Regions from separate parts of the Aquisalimonas sp. APHAB1-3 genome, predicted to be linked through region 2. Evidence: predicted binding sites of a transcription regulator. Region 2 holds the regulator's gene; each other region holds the start of a gene.
What was found. The regulator FliA, encoded in region 2, starts transcription of late flagellar genes. The targets are predictions, from matches to a motif close to GCTAAAGTTNNNNNNNNNNCNGCCGATA.

Region 1: the regulator FliA is predicted to act here: its motif matches at 2,782-2,809, upstream of flgM (flagellar biosynthesis anti-sigma factor FlgM).
Region 3: the regulator FliA is predicted to act here: its motif matches at 2,227-2,254, upstream of ACNSTU_RS04370 (methyl-accepting chemotaxis protein).

The regions. Positions count from the first base shown of each region.
Region 1 is NZ_JBLWFT010000011.1:42,248-47,959, reverse strand. It holds gene ACNSTU_RS14270 (DHA2 family efflux MFS transporter permease subunit) at 1-1,355, shown strand, start outside; gene ACNSTU_RS14265 (hypothetical protein) at 1,392-1,640, shown strand; gene ACNSTU_RS14260 (flagella synthesis protein FlgN) at 1,919-2,404, opposite strand; gene flgM (flagellar biosynthesis anti-sigma factor FlgM) at 2,409-2,720, opposite strand; gene flgA (flagellar basal body P-ring formation chaperone FlgA) at 2,872-3,630, opposite strand; gene ACNSTU_RS14245 (chemotaxis protein) at 3,806-4,747, shown strand; gene ACNSTU_RS14240 (CheR family methyltransferase) at 4,853-5,686, shown strand.
Region 2 is NZ_JBLWFT010000001.1:322,280-327,991, reverse strand. It holds gene ACNSTU_RS01535 (chemotaxis protein CheA) at 1-397, opposite strand, end outside; gene ACNSTU_RS01530 (protein phosphatase CheZ) at 489-1,253, opposite strand; gene cheY (chemotaxis response regulator CheY) at 1,264-1,656, opposite strand; gene ACNSTU_RS01520 (RNA polymerase sigma factor FliA) at 1,792-2,520, opposite strand; gene ACNSTU_RS01515 (MinD/ParA family protein) at 2,517-3,365, opposite strand; gene flhF (flagellar biosynthesis protein FlhF) at 3,446-4,822, opposite strand; gene flhA (flagellar biosynthesis protein FlhA) at 4,832-5,712, opposite strand, start outside.
Region 3 is NZ_JBLWFT010000001.1:930,825-936,536, reverse strand. It holds gene ACNSTU_RS04370 (methyl-accepting chemotaxis protein) at 243-2,156, opposite strand; gene ACNSTU_RS04365 (efflux RND transporter periplasmic adaptor subunit) at 2,629-3,867, shown strand; gene ACNSTU_RS04360 (efflux RND transporter permease subunit) at 3,875-5,712, shown strand, end outside.

The sequences.
Region 1 (5,712 bases), on a different contig from region 2:
TGGTCAACGTGGCGATCCCGGACGTCATGGGCGTGTTCCAGGTGGGACAGAGCGAGGCGCACTGGCTGTCAACCGGGTTCCTGGCGGCCATGACCACCGCCATTTTGCTCAATGCCTGGGCGTTGCAGCGGTTCGGCATGCGTCGGGTCTACGTCGCCGGCATGGCGGTGTTCGTGCTTGCGTCGCTGCTGGGTGCCCTGGCGAACACGCTGGAACTGGTCATACTTGCCCGCGTGCTCCAGGGGCTGGTGGCCGGGCTGCTGCAGCCCCTCGCCATTACGCTGATCTACCAGGTGTTCCCGGAGCGCCAGCGCGGCCTCGGCGTCGGCCTGTTCGGTCTCGGCGTCATTCTTGGCCCTGCCGTTGGTCCCGCCATCGGTGGCGTCCTGGTGGACCTCACCGGCTGGCGCGCGGTCATGCTGTTGCCGGCGCCCACGGCGGTGGCAGGGGGCGTGCTGGCACTGTTCTTCGTGCCCCGGGGGCGCGTATCCGGTCGCCGGCCGCAGCTGGACTGGCTAAGTGTCATGGTGTTGGCGATTGCCGTGACGGCACTGCTGTGGGCCATGGTTAGCGGGCAACGGCTCGGCTGGACGCACGCACCGGTGCTGGCCGCCCTGGCGCTCGTGCCTGTGCTGGCGATCGGTTTCGTCGCGCGGCAGCTGCTGGCACGGGACCCGTTGCTGGACCCGCGTCTGTACCGGGTGCCGGCCTTTGCCGCCGGTTCGACCATTGCGCTGCTGTTCGGGGCGGGCCTTTTCGGTTCCACCTACCTCATCCCGCTGTTCGTGCAGGAGATCCAGGGAATGACGCCCACCGCAGCCGGAGTGGTGCTGATGCCGGCTGGCCTTGTGATGGCGGCGGCATTCCCTCTGGGCGGCATGCTGGCGGACCGCATGCGTGCGGTGGTTCCCATCGTGGCAGGGCTCATCATCATGGCCGCCTCCTGCGTCGCCATGGGGGTTGCCGGCCCCGGGACCGGACTGCTTGCGGTCATGGGTTGGGTGGCATTGGGCCGTCTTGGCCTCGGCCTGGGGATGCCCTCGATCCACACCGGCTCACTGTCGCGCCTGCCGCTCACCAGCACCGCGCAGGGAGCCGGGGCCCTGAACTTTGCGCAACAGCTCGGCGGCGCCCTTGGTGTGACGTCGTTGTCGGTGTTGCTGGACTGGCGTGCGGTGCGTGAGGTCGAGGCCGTTGCAGGGCGTGAGGCTGTCGCCGGCGGGCTTGCCGCTTTGCCGCCGGATCTCTATCGGCAGGCTTACGTCGCCGGTTTCCAGTGGAGCTTCCTGTTGCTCGGCGCCGTCTTTCTACTGGCGTTGATCGCCGCCTCGCGATTCGGCCGACACCAGGGCTGATAAACTGACAGGAAACGCAGCACTTCAGGAGAGACCGTGTTCCACAAGCTTCCGCTGACCTGGTGGCAATACGTGTTGCTCTGGCCCGGCGCCACGTTCATGGACTGGCTGGCGCGCACCTGGCCGGATGTGGTGATCCGCCATGGCTTTGGCTTCACCATGGAATCCTACGTGTTCTGGTCGGCCGTGCTGTCGCTTGCGTTCTGGTTCGTGGTTCTTCTGGTGCTTGTTGGGGTGGTCAACGCCCTTCGCCGCAGGCCTCCGCCACAGCATAGCCAACGCTAATCCTGTACAACTCTTTTATTCTTGCCGGGTTTTGCAGGGGCAACAGCCGTAGCTATGTATTTTCCTTTTACAAGGTTTGCACGAAGGTTAAAACTGTACTAACCTTGTACTCAAGTTAAGGTCATATTGAGTTTTATTGTGGTTGTCTGCTGAAGTGCTTCTCGCGTTGGCGCACCCTGTCCCCATATGCGCCCCCCGGCCCCTCCAATGCGGCCGGGTTTTTTTTGCCCGGAATAAACGCAGCGTGGTGGCTGGACCGGTGTCGAAGCGGGAGCGGGTCAGGCGCGGCTGATCTCGCGGCCGCCACGGTTCTCCGGCGGGGCGGAGGCGGCGCCGGGTCCATACGTCTGGGGTGCGGGTGCATCGTCTCCCTGGAGCAGATCGATCGTCCGCTGCACACCGTACTGCTGCTGCTGGATGACCCGGCCGTTCGCTTCGTTGATGGCGCGGCACCGCTGCAGTTCGTCAAGCAACTCCGACCACTGCGCCTGAACCGGTTCCGGGTCCTCCAGCGTTTCGAGGGCGGTCGTGATGGCGTTCACGTCGTGAGCACCAGTCATGGCCTCCAGCAGTGCCAGACGCCGGTTCTCGCTGGTCTCGATGGCGCCGAGAAGATCCACCTTGCGGCTCAATGCCGATTGCAGTGTCTCCATGTCACGTACCACCAGCGCGTCCTGCTCCTTCTCGAGCTGAACGTTCAGCTCCTGCATCAGCGAGAGTTGTTCGTCGATGGTGTCGGCCAGGGCGCGCGCATGATCGGACACGGCGTTACTCCTCGAGCAGGTTCTCAAGTTCCATGAAGCGGTCGGCAATGCTCTCCGCGTTCAGGGGGTACTCGCCATTGGCGATACGCTCCCTGATTTCGTCGACACGTCCCTGATCCACTTCGGGGGTCTGGTCGATGGCGTCGCGCACCGACTGCAGGCGCTCCGATTCGCTGGTGCCGGCGGAGGCGGCTTGACCATTCGCTTCCTGGCCGACCTGGGGGCGCTCGCCGGGCTGCTGCACCTGGCGGTTGTCCCGGGCGTCCTGCGTCGGTGTGGTGCCGGGCCGGTTGCCGCCCTCAATTGGATTTGCCATGACTTGCTCCTGTCCTTCCATAAGCGTCGCAGTGAGTGGCAACTCACCCTGTCAGAACCGCTATCGGCAGGGCTCACCGCAACTTTAGCGTCAGGTGCAACTTTTTTCCGGGATGCGTCGTGCCCCGGGCCGGGGAAGCCCGGCCCGGGGGTCAGTACCCGACGCGGACCCGACTGTCACCAGTGATCTCGCCTTCAATGACCCGATCGGACGACGTATTCTTGACGCGGATGCGATCCCCGAGCGCGCCGGACTGCAGTGCCTCACCGTTCATGCTGACACTGGCTGCTCTCGAGTCAAGCGTGAGAAGCACGGTCTGCCCGCGCTCGACGAGCTGCGGGGCGCTGACGCGCGACGGAGTCACGATTTCACCGGCGCGCATGGCGCGGTTGAGCTCCATGCCGGTAAGCTGTTCCGCGTCGGTGTAGTAGCCGCGGCTCGTTCGGTTGATGTTGATCTCCACCCGTTCCAGGTCGTCCTCGCTCAGGAGTGCTCCCCGGGACAGGGAGCGTGCCGCTGCGTAGACCTCTTTCAATGTCTCCACCCGGACCGATACATAGAGTGTCCAGGGACTCGGGTGGTGGCAACGTACGCCGACGGTCGCCCGGCTCTGGCTTGATCGGCCGGGCGGGCTGAACGTCTCCAGTGTTTCCTCGCAGCGCGGCAGTCGCAGGCGTTGGTCGACGCGGCCGACGTTGATCGTGCTCTGTCCGCCGCCAGCGAGGTTGGCCTCGGCATGGCTTTCCACAGCGTCGCGGATTTCCTCAAGAGGCTGGATGTCGTCAGCGGTCGCCGTACCGGCTCCGAGAGCGATCGGGAGGGCGAACGCGACCAGCATGCCGCCGCGGCGGTGATGCGCGCTTGGTCGGTCACCGGTCAGCCAGGTTGTGATGCGAGTCCATGTGTTCATTGGTTTCAGGCGCTACGTTAATGCCCCGCGGATCGAGGCGTCACTTGCCCTGATTTGAAAGCAATATTCGCGCCATTATCTGCCGTCAAGTTTGCCGGTCGGGCGCCGATATCCGGTTATCGACACGTCAAGCAAGCAGCCCCGCGCGGCAGGCGGGTGCAGGAGAGGTTCACAAATGGCCAGCATCATGGATTCCGTTGACCAGCGCACCACCCTTGCGGGCACCAACCGCATGGAACTGCTGCTGTTCCAGCTGTCCGGCGCCCAATTGTTCGGGATCAACGTATTCAAGGTGCGCGAGGTGATCCCGGTGCCGCGTCTGATCCAGCTGCCGCACTCCCACCCGACGGTCGCCGGTGTGTGCTATATCCGCGACCGCACGATCGCCGTCCTCGATCTGCGGATGGCAACCACCGGGCGGGCGCTGGAAGAGCGTGATACCAGCTCGGTGATCGTCACCGAATACAATCGCAGCGTGCAGGGGTTCATGGTGCGGGGTGTCGACCGGATCGTGAACGTTAACTGGCGGGATATTATGCCGCCGCCCAGCAGCTGGTCGAATACCGCCTATCTGACCGGCGTGACCCGCGTTGATGAGCGTCTCGTGCAGATCGTCGACGTGGAGAAGGTCATGGACGAGATCAACCAGGCGGGCGGTATCGGCCCGCTTCCCGGCGTGGAGGAGGGCGGCGTCAAGCCTGCCTCCGGCGCCGAAGACTGGCACGTGCTCGTTGCCGATGATTCCTCCGTGGCCCGGCGTCAGATTCATGACACCCTCGAAGGCCTGGGTGTTCAGGTCACCATGGCGCGGGACGGCCAGGAGGCCATGGAGACGTTGCAGGACTGGGCGGCTCGCCCGGAAGAGTCCCCGTGGCGGCAGCTTCTCATGGTCATCTCCGACGTGGAGATGCCGCGCATGGACGGCTATACAGTGGCGACGGAAATCCGGCGGGATGATGCGCTCAAGGGGCTGCACCTGCTGCTTCACTCCTCGCTGAGCGGCATGTTCAACGAGGATCTGGTCAAGCGGGTTGGTGCCGACGATTTTCTGGCGAAGTTCGGAGCAACCGAACTGGCGGCTCGGGTTCAGGCCCGCCTGGAGCAGGTGACCGCCTGAATCAGCGTAGTCTTAGCAGGTCTCATCACGCTACAATTCGCCCGGCGTCGGCCGCTCTGGAGCGGCCGTTACAGCCAATTGCCGATCAATGAGGAAGCCGCCTCCGTGACGTCCAGATCCATTGCCCCGGAACACTACCAGGCGTTTCGCGCGTTCCTCGAGCAGTCCTGCGGGATCGTGCTCGGGGAAAACAAGCAGTATCTGGTCTCCAGTCGGCTCGGTCATCTGATGGAGAGCGAGAGGATCAGGGATCTGGGCGAGTTGGTGTACAAGGTCCAGCAGCCTGGTGGCCAACGCCTTCGGGGCACCGTCATTGAAGCCATGACCACCAACGAAACTCAGTGGTTTCGTGACAGTTACCCCTTCACCATTCTCCAGGAAACGTTGCTGCCGGAGTTCCACAAGCGTGGTGTCGACACCCTCCGCATCTGGTCGGCCGCATGTTCGTCGGGGCAGGAGCCTTACTCGATGAGTATCGCCCTGGAGGAGTTCCGGGCCCGTGGCGCCCGTATCGAGGCAGAGATCGTTGGGACCGATATCTCGCCGGCCATGATCGCCCAGGCCAAGGAAGCGAAGTATTCGGATTCCACGGTCAACCGCGGGCTGAGCCCCGACCGCCGTGATCGTTACTTCCAGCGCAGCGGCGCCGACTGGGTGGTGCGCCCGGAGATTCGCCGGCGGACCCAGTTCATGGTGCACAACCTGCTGGACAGCTACGCCAGCCTCGGTCGTTTCGACGTGGTGTTCTGCCGCAACGTCCTCATCTATTTCTCTGCGGAATCGCGGGAGAACATCCTCAACCGCATGATCCAGCAGATGCGCCCCGGCGGCTACCTGATCGTCGGCGCATCGGAATCGCTGGCCCGGCACGCCGGACAGCTGGAGATGGTGCGCAGTCACGGCGGCGTCATCTACCGCGTGCGTCAGCCGTCGCGGTGAGCGGCAAGCGGTTGCCGCTCCGTTGC
Region 2 (5,712 bases):
CCACGCTCTCCTGCTCCTGCAGGAGCTCCAGTGCCCGCAGCAGCTCCTCCGGAGCCTCCCTGGGGTCCTCACCATTACCCAGGTCGGAGAACTGGTTGTTCACCACATCCAGGGCGCGCAGGACGTAATCCATCAGCTCGGAGGTCACCTCACGCTCGCCGTTGCGCAGCAGGTTGAACAGGTCCTCGGTGCGATGACAGATCTCGACCAGTGGGTCGAAGCCCAGGAACCCGGCACCCCCCTTGATGGTATGGAAGCCACGGAACACCGCGTTCAGAAGGTCCTGATCCTGTGGCGCGCGCTCCAGTTGCACGAGCTGCTCGCCCAGCTCCTCCAGGATCTCCCGGGACTCCACAAGAAAGTCCTGAACGATGTCGTCTTGCGTATCAACTGCCATAAAGCCCCCAAGCGATACCCGGCCCGCGCCCGCACGCAGGGCTTACCGGGATGCCCTACTCCGACTCGTCCCGCACTGATGCGGCGTGAGTTCAGAAACCAAGACTGGAGAGGAGGTCATCGACTTCGTCCTGACCGCTGACCGCCGATTCCGATTCCTGCCCCGGCACCTGCGGCCCCTCCAGCTTCTTTTCGTCGTCTTTCTTCTTGTCGGCCGATTTCGCGCTTTCCGTAGCCTTATCCGGCGCCTGACGCGGGGCGGAGATGGAAATGAGGGACACCAGCCCGTCCTCCACCTCTTTCACAAGCTCCATGACCCGGCGGATTATCTGGCCGGTAAGGTCCTGATAATCCTGGGCCATCAACGCGTCGGTCAGCTTCGCCTGGATGGCGTCGCCTTCACTCTCGAGACGCTCGAAGAACTGGTCCAGCTGCTGGCCCAGCCCGCGGAACTGAGTCGCAGAAAGCTGACGTGATCGGAACCGCTTCCACTCCGCCGCCAGCACCTTGCCCTCGCTGCCAATGCTGGAGAGAGTCTCCAGGGACTCCTCCAGCGCCGTCAGCGTGCGGTGCGCGGAGTTCTCCGTGAGCTCAATGACGTGGTTCAGCCGTTCATGGGCATCCGGAATCTCCGAGACGGCGATATCGCTCAGCCGGCCATCCAGCCGAAAGGACTTGAGCGCCTCATGGAGCTCCCGGGTCAGCTTGCCGATCTCCCGGAACAGTTCCGTCTCGCGCAGGCGGGTGAGTTCATCCAGCGCCTTGCCAACGGCCTCCTCGTCACCGGCCTCGATACAGGACAGTAGCTCGCGAGCCTTGGCCTCGTAGGCAGCTAAATCCGGGCTGGCGTCCGTCATGCGCCTGTCCTCACTCGGCCGATTCGATGCGGTCGAAGATCTTGTTGATCTTCTCTTCCAGCGTCGCGGCGGTGAACGGCTTGACGATATAGCCATTCACGCCCGCCTGGGCCGCCTCGATAATCTGCTCGCGCTTGGACTCGGCCGTGACCATCAGCACCGGGAGATGCTTGAGGTCGTCGTCCGACCGGACGTGCTTGAGCAGCGTGAGGCCATCCATGCCCGGCATGTTCCAGTCGGTGACCAGAAAGTCGAAGCCGCCTTTCTTGAGCAGGGGCAGCGCCGTGTTGCCATCCTCGGCTTCCTGGGTGTTCTGGAAACCGAGCTCGCGCAGGAGGTTCCTGATGATCCGTCGCATCGTGGAGAAGTCGTCCACGATCAGTATTCTCATGTCTTTATCCAGACTCACAGTCAATCACCTTTACTTTGGTCAGACGGTGAACACGTCGTTGGCTTACTAACGCTCTCACCCTGCCGGAGCGCACGCCCGCGTTCTGCCGCACACGTCGCGATTCTGACGGTCCATGCAAACGCCCTGTCACTCTGTCCAGTCGGCAAGGCGTGCCTTCAACTTGAGCATGATCCGCCCGTGAATCTGACTGACCCGGGATTCCGTCACCCCGAGCACCTCGCCGATCTCACGCAGGTTCAGCTCCTGTTCGTAGTAGAGGGACATCACCAGCTGCTCACGTTCAGGCAGCGTCCCGATGGCCTCGGCCAGGGACTGACGAAACCCGGCCTCCTGGATATGCTGCTCCGGCCCTTCGTCATCGCCCTCATGTTCCCGTGTCTCGCCGGTTGCCGGCGAGACTTCATCCAGGCTGAAGAGCTTGGCGCTGGAGACATCGCGCAGGGTCTGGTGATATTCATCGGCGCTCATGCCGAGCTCTTCCATGACTTCGCTGTCCCGGGCGTCGCGCCCTGCGCGGTTCTCGATCTCGCGCACGGCCTGCGCCACCTCCCGGCCACGGCGGTGCACGGAGCGCGGGGTCCAGTCGAGCCGCCGGATCTCGTCGAGCATGGCCCCGCGAATGCGAATCCCGGCATATGTCGGAAAACTGGCGCCGTGGGACGAATCGAACTGCCGGGCCGCTTCCAGAAGCCCGATCATGCCGGCCTGGATCAGATCCTCCAGTTGCACGGACTCGGGCAACCTGGCCAGCAGGTGGTGTGCAATCCGCTTGACCAGCGGCGCGTGCTGAACGACCAGGTCGTTCTCGCCGGTCTGCGCCTGTACCTGCGAGTACGCTGCGGCGCGCGAACTCATGAAAGCACCTCCCCCGCTTCACCACTGTACTGAATGAGACGTTCCACGAAGAACTCGAGATGCCCCTCCGCCCGGCTGGGCATGGGCAGCCGATCGACGCGCTTGGCCAACTCCCGGAAGGCCCGGGCCGACGGGCTACCTGGGTAGAGCGTGGTCACCGCCTGCTGCTGCTGCACCGCCCGCCGCTGTGCATCGTCGTTGGGAATACCGCCCATGTAGGCGACGGTCAGATCCAGGTAGCGCTCACAAACCCGCAGCAGTTTGGCATACAACTCCTGCCCCTGTGCCGCGTTGGCAATCATGTTGGCCACCATATGGACGCGGTGGACGCCGAAATCGCGGTTGAGCACCTTGATCAGTGCGTACGCATCCGTGATGGACGAGGGCTCGTCGCAAGCCACCACCAGCACCTCGCGCGCCGCCCGGGCAAACGTGAGCACACTGTCGGCGATGCCCGCGGCGGTGTCGATGATCAGATAGTCCCAATCGCCGGTGAGCTCGCTGAAGCTCCGGATCAGCCCCACCTGCTCCGCCGCGCTCAGGGCCGCCATTCCCTTGACGCCCGAGGACGCCGGGATAATCTGCACGCCGCCGGGCCCATCGATCAGAATGTCGTCCAGCTCCACCTGACCCGACAGGACGTGGGACAGATTGTGCCGCGTCTCAAGACCCAAGAGCACGTCCACGTTGGCAAGCCCGAGATCCGCATCCATGAGCAGGACGCGGTTGCCAGCGCTCGCCAGTGAGGCGGCCAGATTGACGGACACACTGGTCTTGCCCACCCCGCCCTTGCCACTGGCAATGGCGATGACCTTGACCCGCGTCAGACTCGGTGCCTGATCCATTAACGCTGTGCTCTTTGTTCTTTCATGGCGCACTCCCGGCACTACCACTGTCACGCAGGAGCCCCGTGGGCGTGAGCCCCTCAGTGCGACCCGCCCACCGAGAAGGTCACGGCCATCTGCTCGTCGTCCACTTCCTGGCCATACTCTTCCACCAGTTTCAGCGCGTCCTGCACCAGGTGGCCGGCATCGGCCGGCATCAGATCCTCCGGCACCCGCTGCCCGTTCCCCAGGAAACTCACCGGCAACCGATGCCGCAGCAGCACGGTCAGCGCCGCCCCCAGACTGGCGGCGTCGTCCGTCTTGGTGAGAATACAGCCGGACGGCTCCACCCCGCCGTACGACTTGACCGTCGCGCTCAGCGCCGCCAGCTGCGTGTTCGCGGACAGCACCAGGTAGCTACGGATACGGTCACCCACACCCTTGAGGGTGGTGAACTGCTCCGCGAGCCGCATGTCCCGTTGGCTTACACCAGCGGTATCCACCAGCACCAGGCGCTTGTCGGAGAGATCGGCGAGCACCGTCTCCAGCTCTTCGGCGGAATTCGCGGTCTGCACGGTCACGCCAAGGATGCGCGCAAAATTGCGCAGCTGATCCTGGGCGCCGATCCGGACATTGTCCGTGCTGACCAGAGCCACCTTGTGGCGGCCGTGACGCAGCGCGAACTGCGCGGCGAGCTTGGCCACCGTGGTGGTCTTGCCCACGCCTGTCGGGCCCACGAGCGCCACCACGCCGCCGCGCTCGAGCAGGTCGTCCTTCCTGACCGGCAGATGCCGCTTGACCGTGTGCAGCGCCTGCCGCAGAGCCAGCTCCGGCTCCAGCTTCTCGTCAACCCGATTGGCCAGCTGACGGCAGACATCCGGACCAAACCCGATCTCCGTGAGCTGCCGCAGAAGCGTGGTACGCCCCGGGTGGCTCTTGCCCTGCTGCTGCCACTCCATCATGGAGAGCTGGTTCTCGAACAGGGTCCGCAGCACTTTCAGCTCACTGCGCATGGCCTCCACCGACTCGTCATCACGGCCGGCGGTCTCTTCGGGGCGCTCCGCCCGTTCGGAAACGGATCGCGTTTCCGTCACCGGCGCCGGTTCGGCACGCCCCCTGTTGAGGTCGTCTTCCGTCAACGGGTCGTCCACGTGGACGTCAATCCGCTGACGGCGTCCGCCAGACGACTCACCGATACCGGACTGCTGCCGCGCGCGCCGCAGCATCTCGGTGAAATCGGCGCTGGCCCCGGATTCCGCAGCAGGGGCCGCGCGATCGCGCGTCGAGGGCGATACCCGGCGGTCATCCCGGTCCGCCTGCTCACGCAGGCTGTCCTCGTCGAAGTCCATGGCGGCGATCACCTCGACGCCCTGGTCACGCTCGCGGGTGGACAGGATCACCGCCTCCGGCCCGATTTCTTCCCGGACCCGGCGAATCCCCTGGCGGATGGTATCGGCGTGGATGCGCTTAATCTTCATGAATTCACCTTAACTGCCCTGAGCCACCTGTTGTTGACCGATGGACGCCACGATTTTGACTCGTTTCTCGTCCGGCACTTCGTTGTACGAGAGGACGTTGAGTCCTTCGACGTTGTGCCGGGTCAGACGCGAGATCCAGCTTCGCAGTTGCGGCGCCGTCAGCAGTACTGCCGGCTGGTTCGCAACCTCCTGACGCTGCGCGGAATCCGCGAGGGACCGCTGCAGGCGGTCCGCCAGTCCAGGTTCGAGGCCGGCCGTGCCGTCTCCGTTGCCCTGTACTGAGCTAAGCAATAACTGTTCCAGTTGCGGATCCAGCGTGATCACCGGCAGCTCGTCCGACATGCCGGCCACGTTCTGCACGATCATCCGGCCCAGCGCTTCGCGCACGCGGGCGGTCAGCGCAGACGGATCCTTGACGGCCTGGCCATGCTCCGCCAGCGTCTCCACGATGGTGCGCATGTCGCGGATGGGAATCCGTTCCTCGAGCAGGTTCTGCAGCACGCGCACCACGGTCGACAGCGGCAGCGTGTTGGGCACCAGCTCCTCGACCAGCTTGGGCTGCTTGCGGGCGAGAATGTCCAGCAGCTTCTGCACCTCTTCGTGCCCGAGCAGCTCATGGGCGTGGGACTGGATGATCTGGCTCAGGTGCGTTGCCGCCACGGTGCTGGCATCCACGACCGTGTAGCCGTGGCTCTGGGCCAAATCGCGCTGGGACGGCTCGATCCATACTGCATCGAGGCCGAACGCCGGGTCACGGGCCACCTGCCCCTTCACTTCGCCGCTCACTGACCCCGGATTGATGGCCATCTCACGGCTCGGCTGCAGCTCCGCCTCGGCCATGGGCACACCCAGCACGCTCACCCGGTAGCTGTTCGGGCCGAGATCGAGGT
Region 3 (5,712 bases), 610 kb from region 2:
TGTGGTCAAACCGGTCTGGTCTGGCAACAGGCGCTGACGCTAGGCCGAACACGCGTGCAACCGGTTGGGCCACTTCTGTACGTTAGTGTCCACATTGCGGACCGGACTGGAAGAGGCCGGCCTGCGTCTGGAGCGGCGGGCTCTGCGACTGCTTCCGGGCGACTGGGAACGATGCTCCACCGGCCGCCAGTGACGACCGCAACGGCCCGCCATCCCGTTCGCCGGGATGGCGGGGGCGTTGGTCAGTACTTGAACTTCGCCACCAGGTTCTGGAGCTGGTTGGCCAGGCGCGCCAGCTGATCGCCGGCGGTGGCGGTCTGCGTGGCGCCCTCGGCCGTCTGCTCCGAGATATCGTTGATGCTGACGATGTTGCGGTTGATCTCGTCGGCCACGGAACTCTGCTCCTCGGCGGCGGAGGCGATCTGGTCATTCATCTCGCTGATCCGGCTCACCGACTGGGTGATGGAGCCCAGGGACTCGGAGGCGTTGCCGGCCTCCTCCACGGTGCTGTGGGCCCGGCTGCGGCTGTTCTCCATGGCCTCGACCGCCTCGCGGGAACCGGACTGCAACCGCTCGATCATGGCCTGGATCTCCTGGGTGGAGTCCTGGGTTCGGCTGGCGAGGGTGCGAACCTCGTCGGCGACCACGGCGAAGCCGCGGCCGGCCTCGCCGGCCCGGGCAGCCTCGATGGCGGCGTTGAGGGCCAGCAGGTTGGTTTGATCGGCGACCTCGCGGATGACGTCGAGAACGGAGCCGATGTTATCTGTGTCGCTGCCGAGGCGGTTGATGGTCTCGGCGGCGCTCTCCACCTCCTGGGCCAGGTTGTTGATGCCGGTGATGGTGCGATCGACTACCTGGGAGCCCTGCTGGGCGCTGACGTCGGCCTCGCGGGCGGCCTCGGCGGCGCTCTCGGCGTTGCGGGCGACGTCCTGGACGGTGGCGGTCATCTCGTTCATGGCCGTGACCACCTGCTCGGTCTCCTCGCGCTGGCGCTGGGTGTTCTGGTTGGTCTCGGCGGTGATGGTGGACATCTCCTCCGCCGCCGAGGCGAGCTGCTCGGTGGAGCCGCCGACCTCGCTGACCGTCGCCTGGACCCTCTGGGCGAAGAGGTTGAAGGCGTGGGCGAGTGCGGCGATCTCGTCCTTGCCGCTCTCGTCCAGCCGCTTGGTGAGGTCGCCCTCGCCCTCGGCGATCTCGCACATGGCCTCGACGGTGTCGTTCACCGGGCGAACGATGGAGCGCCCGATGAACCAGGCGATGGCCAGGCCGGCGGCGATGGCGATGAGGCCGATGATCAGGACGCTGTTACGGGACGTGCTCATGGCTGTGGCATAGAAATCGCGGTCCATGGCGATCTCGACCACGGCGATGTGGTTGCCGTCGAAGTCCGGGATGGCACGGACCACAGTGGCGTAGCGTGTACCGTCGCGCTCGGCGCGGCGCATGACGCGCTCGCCGCCCAGCGCGGCGCGCACCGCCTCCGCATCGGTAAAGGTGTCCCCGGGGATATTGCTGGCCAGGGTGTTCATGTCGCGGTCCTCCAGGGTGTGGAGGGCCATGTTGGCACCGAACTCCTCGGTGAAGGTGTCGGCGAAGTCCTGCGCCAGGTTGAGGCCGAACTCCACTGAACCGATGTGCTCGTCTGCCGGGGAGTAGACCGGGCTCAGGCCGCGGATGCCGATGCCGAAGACGCCGCCGTCCAGCCCGCGAATCGGCTGCTGGCGCCGGTTGGTTTCGACGATGGTCGGCCGCCGGTCGGTGAGGTCGTCGCCGTAGTTGTCCAGCGCGTGCACGCGCAGGAAGGAGGTCGCCGTCGGGGTGTGGAACTGGAACTGGGCCACGCCGTGCTCCTCGCTCAGTCGCTCGAAGGCGGGGTGGAACTGGTCGACCAGGGTCTCGCGATCGCGCTCGGCGAAGGTGGCGCGGACCTCGGGCTGCTCGGCCACCAGGGCACTCATCGCTTCGGCGAAGCCGCTCTGGGTCTCGATCTGGGAGCGGACGGCGTCGTACATGCTGCGCAGTTCTCGGTCCTCGGCCTCGTCGATGATGGAGCCGATCTGGCCGAGGACCGTGGGTGTGATGATGGCGAGGGTCACCGCCAGGGTCACGGCGAAACCGATGAGGATGCGGGTTCCGATCTTCACGGAGCTGAGCATGGCGTTTGCCTTCTGGTCTGGCGAATAAATGAGCGTCGGTGGCCGCAGTTTGCGACGCGGCACGCCTGTTTATCGGACAGCGAAGCCGAACCTTGAAAAGGCGCAAATTCTGGACAGGAAGGGTTGGAAGGAATATGAACCGATTCCGACTTAATAGAATTTTGAAATACCGGGGTTGCGCGGGGTGGGCGGCGCGCTCAGGAACGACGCGCGAGCAGCACGTGGAGGGCGCCGCTCCCCCCTGGTTGCGGGGGGCGGGACTGTAGGCGAAAATCCGGGGTTGGTGGAGCAACCACTGACGGACCAGCGGGCGCAGTACCGGCGGGGCGCGAGGCGTCCGCCGCGCAGGCGGCGTATGACCGCGTGCTGGACACCGGGTTGCTGCACCGTTTCCGGCTCGTCAGTGATCCCGGGGTGACGTCGGCTCATGGGGTTTCCGCAATGACACCCTGATTTCGATGGAAAGTGACCCATGAACCGATTGTTCCGCTGGATATTGCCGGTCTTGATCCTTGCCGGTGCCTCGGGGATTGCCCTGCTGCTGGTACTGACCGGCCCGGACGTGCCCGCAGAGCCTGCCGAGGAACGAGCCTGGCCGGTTGCCACCGTGACCGCCACGGTGGCTGCCCATCGTCCCTTGGTGCGGATGCAGGGATTCCTGGAGTCGCCTCGCACTGCCGGGTTAACCGCCGCCGTGGAGGGCGACGTGGCGGAGCTGCAGGCCCGCGAGGGCGATCAGGTCGAAGAAGGCGGCGCCCTGGTGCGCCTGGACGATCGGGAGCTTCGGCTCACGCTGACGCAGCAGGAAGCCGACGTGGCCGACCTGGAAAGCCAGCGGCGAACGGAACAGCGGCGTATCGAAGGCGATCGCCAGGATCTCGCTTTGGAGCAGGAACTGGAAGCGTTGCTGGAACGGGAGGTTGAGCGGCTGCGCGACCTCTCCCGTGATCAGTACGCGTCGCCCTCGCAGCTTGAGCAGGCCGAGCAGCAGCTCAAACGTCAGCGGCTGGCGGTGGCCGAGCGCCAGTTCGCAGTGGACACCGCGCAGAACCGGCTGGACCGGCTGGATGCAGGGCTCGACCGTGCACGGGCGCTGCGCGACCGGGCCGCGCTGGATCTCAGCCGCGCCGAAGTGCGTGCGCCGTTCGCCGGTCGCGTGGCGGAGGTGGCGGTCTCTCCGGGTGACCGGGTCCGCCCGGGCGAGCCGCTGGTCACTCTCTATGACACCGAAGCACTGGAGGTGCGCGCTACTGTGCCGCGACAAGTGCTGGCGCCGCTGCGGCTCGCACTGGCCGGCTCCGGCGTGGACGCGCACGCCACCGTGGATGGCGAGACCGTGCCCGTGTCTCTGTCACGCTTCTCCGGGCGGGCCGAGCGGGGGCAAGGGGGCGTGGACGCCCTGTTCCGAGTCAACGGAGGTGGTGACGGACTCGTCCTTGGGCGGTTCGCGACACTGGAGATGACGTTGCCTCCCGAGCCCGACACGGTGCTGCTCCCATTCGAGGCCTTGTACGACGCCGGCAGGATCTACCGCGTGCGGGACGGGCGCATGGAAGCCGTGGATGTCACCCGTGTCGGTCAGGCACGCCACGACAGCGGCCGCCGTGGAGTGCTGGTGAGAGCGGCGGAGCTGGAAACCGGTGATGCCATCGTCGCCACCCAGATCCCGCAGGCAATGGATGGCCTGCGTGTGCAGGTCCTGGAGCAATAGCACGTCCATGAGCGACATACCGCGCGAATCGTGGATAGGCTGGATCGCCCGTCACCCGGTGGCGGCGAATCTGATCATGGTCCTGATGGTCGTCTCCGGGCTGTGGTCGCTGCAGCAGCTCAATACCCAGTTCTTCCCCACCTTCGAGCTGGATTTTGTCACCGTACAGGTGGAGTGGCGCGGCGCCACTGCCGAAGAGGTGGCCGACGCGGTGACGTCGCCCCTGGAGGAGGAGCTGCGTGACGTGGACGGCCTGCGCGAGCTCACCTCCACGTCGGCGGAGGGCGGCGCCACTGTGGTGCTGGAGTTCCGCGAGGGCACGGACATGGCGCAGGCGACGGAGTCGGTCAAGGACCGGGTCGCCGGTGTACGCAACCTGCCGGAGGCGGCGCGCGAGCCGACCATCAGTCGCGTGCTGCGCTATGACCCGGTTGCGCGTCTGCTGGTCAGCGGTGATCTCAACACCCGGGAGGTGCGGGAACTGAGTCGCCGGCTCGAAGAAGAGCTGCTGGAGAGCGGCGTGACTCGCGTCGAGCTCACCGGCATGGCGGAGCAGGAGATCAGCATCGACATTCCCCAGGCGACACTCACCGACCTGGGGCTGTCGTTCAGTGAACTGGCCGCGCGGGTTGATGCCCAGAGCCGCGATATCCCCGCCGGGGATGCCGGCGAGCGCGATGTGGCGCGGCAGCTCCGCGGCGTGGATCAGGCCCGCAGCGTCCGGGCCTTCGAGGAACTGGCAGTGCCCGTTGAGGGCGGGCGTTCGGTGCCGCTCGGGCTGCTAGCTGATATCAACCAGCAGGCGCGGGACAACGAGATCCAGCTGCGTTTCAACGGCCGCGATGCGGTGGAGATCCTGGTCGAGCGTGCCGAGGACGAGGACGCACTCGCCGCGGCCCGCGTGCTGGATGATTTCCTGGCGGAGCGCACACCCGCGCTGCCCGCGACGGCTAGTGTCGAGGTGTTCGACGAGTTCTGGCAGTTCATCAGCGAACGCATCGCACTCATGCTGAAAAACGGGGTGGGCGGGCTGTTGCTGGTGATCGGCGTGCTGCTGGCATTCCTCTCCGGGCGCATGGCGTTCTGGGTCACGCTGGGTATTCCCACCTCATTCCTGGCAGCGCTGACCGTGCTCTTTTTCACCGGCGGCAGCATCAACATGATGAGCCTGTTTGCCTTCATCATGGCACTGGGCATCATCGTCGATAACGCGGTGGTGGTTGGGGAGAACGCTTACAGTCGCTTCCAGGCCGGGGAGTCGGCCGATGAAGCGGCGATTCATGGTGCTCGGCGCATGTTCGCGCCAGTGATGGCCGCCTCGCTCACCACCATCGCCGCCTTCCTGCCGTTGATGATCATCGGCGGCCCCATCGGCAACATCCTGTTCGACATTCCGCTGGTGATTATCTGTGTGATCATCGCCGCCGTGGTGCAGGCGTTCTTCATCCTGCCTGGCCACCTGCGGCGCTCCTTCGAGCGCAGCCAGCGTGTCTCGCCCAATCGCTACCGCCAGCGGCTGGACGCCGCCTTCAACCGTTTCCGCGACGGCGCGTTCAGGCGGGCCGTCACCGCCTCGGTGCACCATCGCTGGGCGACCATTGCCGCGCCCATTGCGCTGTTGATCGTCGCGTTCGCGCTGGTGCCCGGCGGACGGCTGGCTTTCACGTTCTTCCCGTCGGTGGAGGGCGAGACTCTGCAGGCGAACGTGAGCTTCGCGCCGGGCACCCCACGTTCGCGTGTGGAGGCGTATCTGGACGAGCTGGAGGCGTCGCTGAGGAAGACGGCAGAGGAGGCCGGTGGCGACGTGTTGCATACCTACGTGGGTCGGACCGGTAGCACCATTGC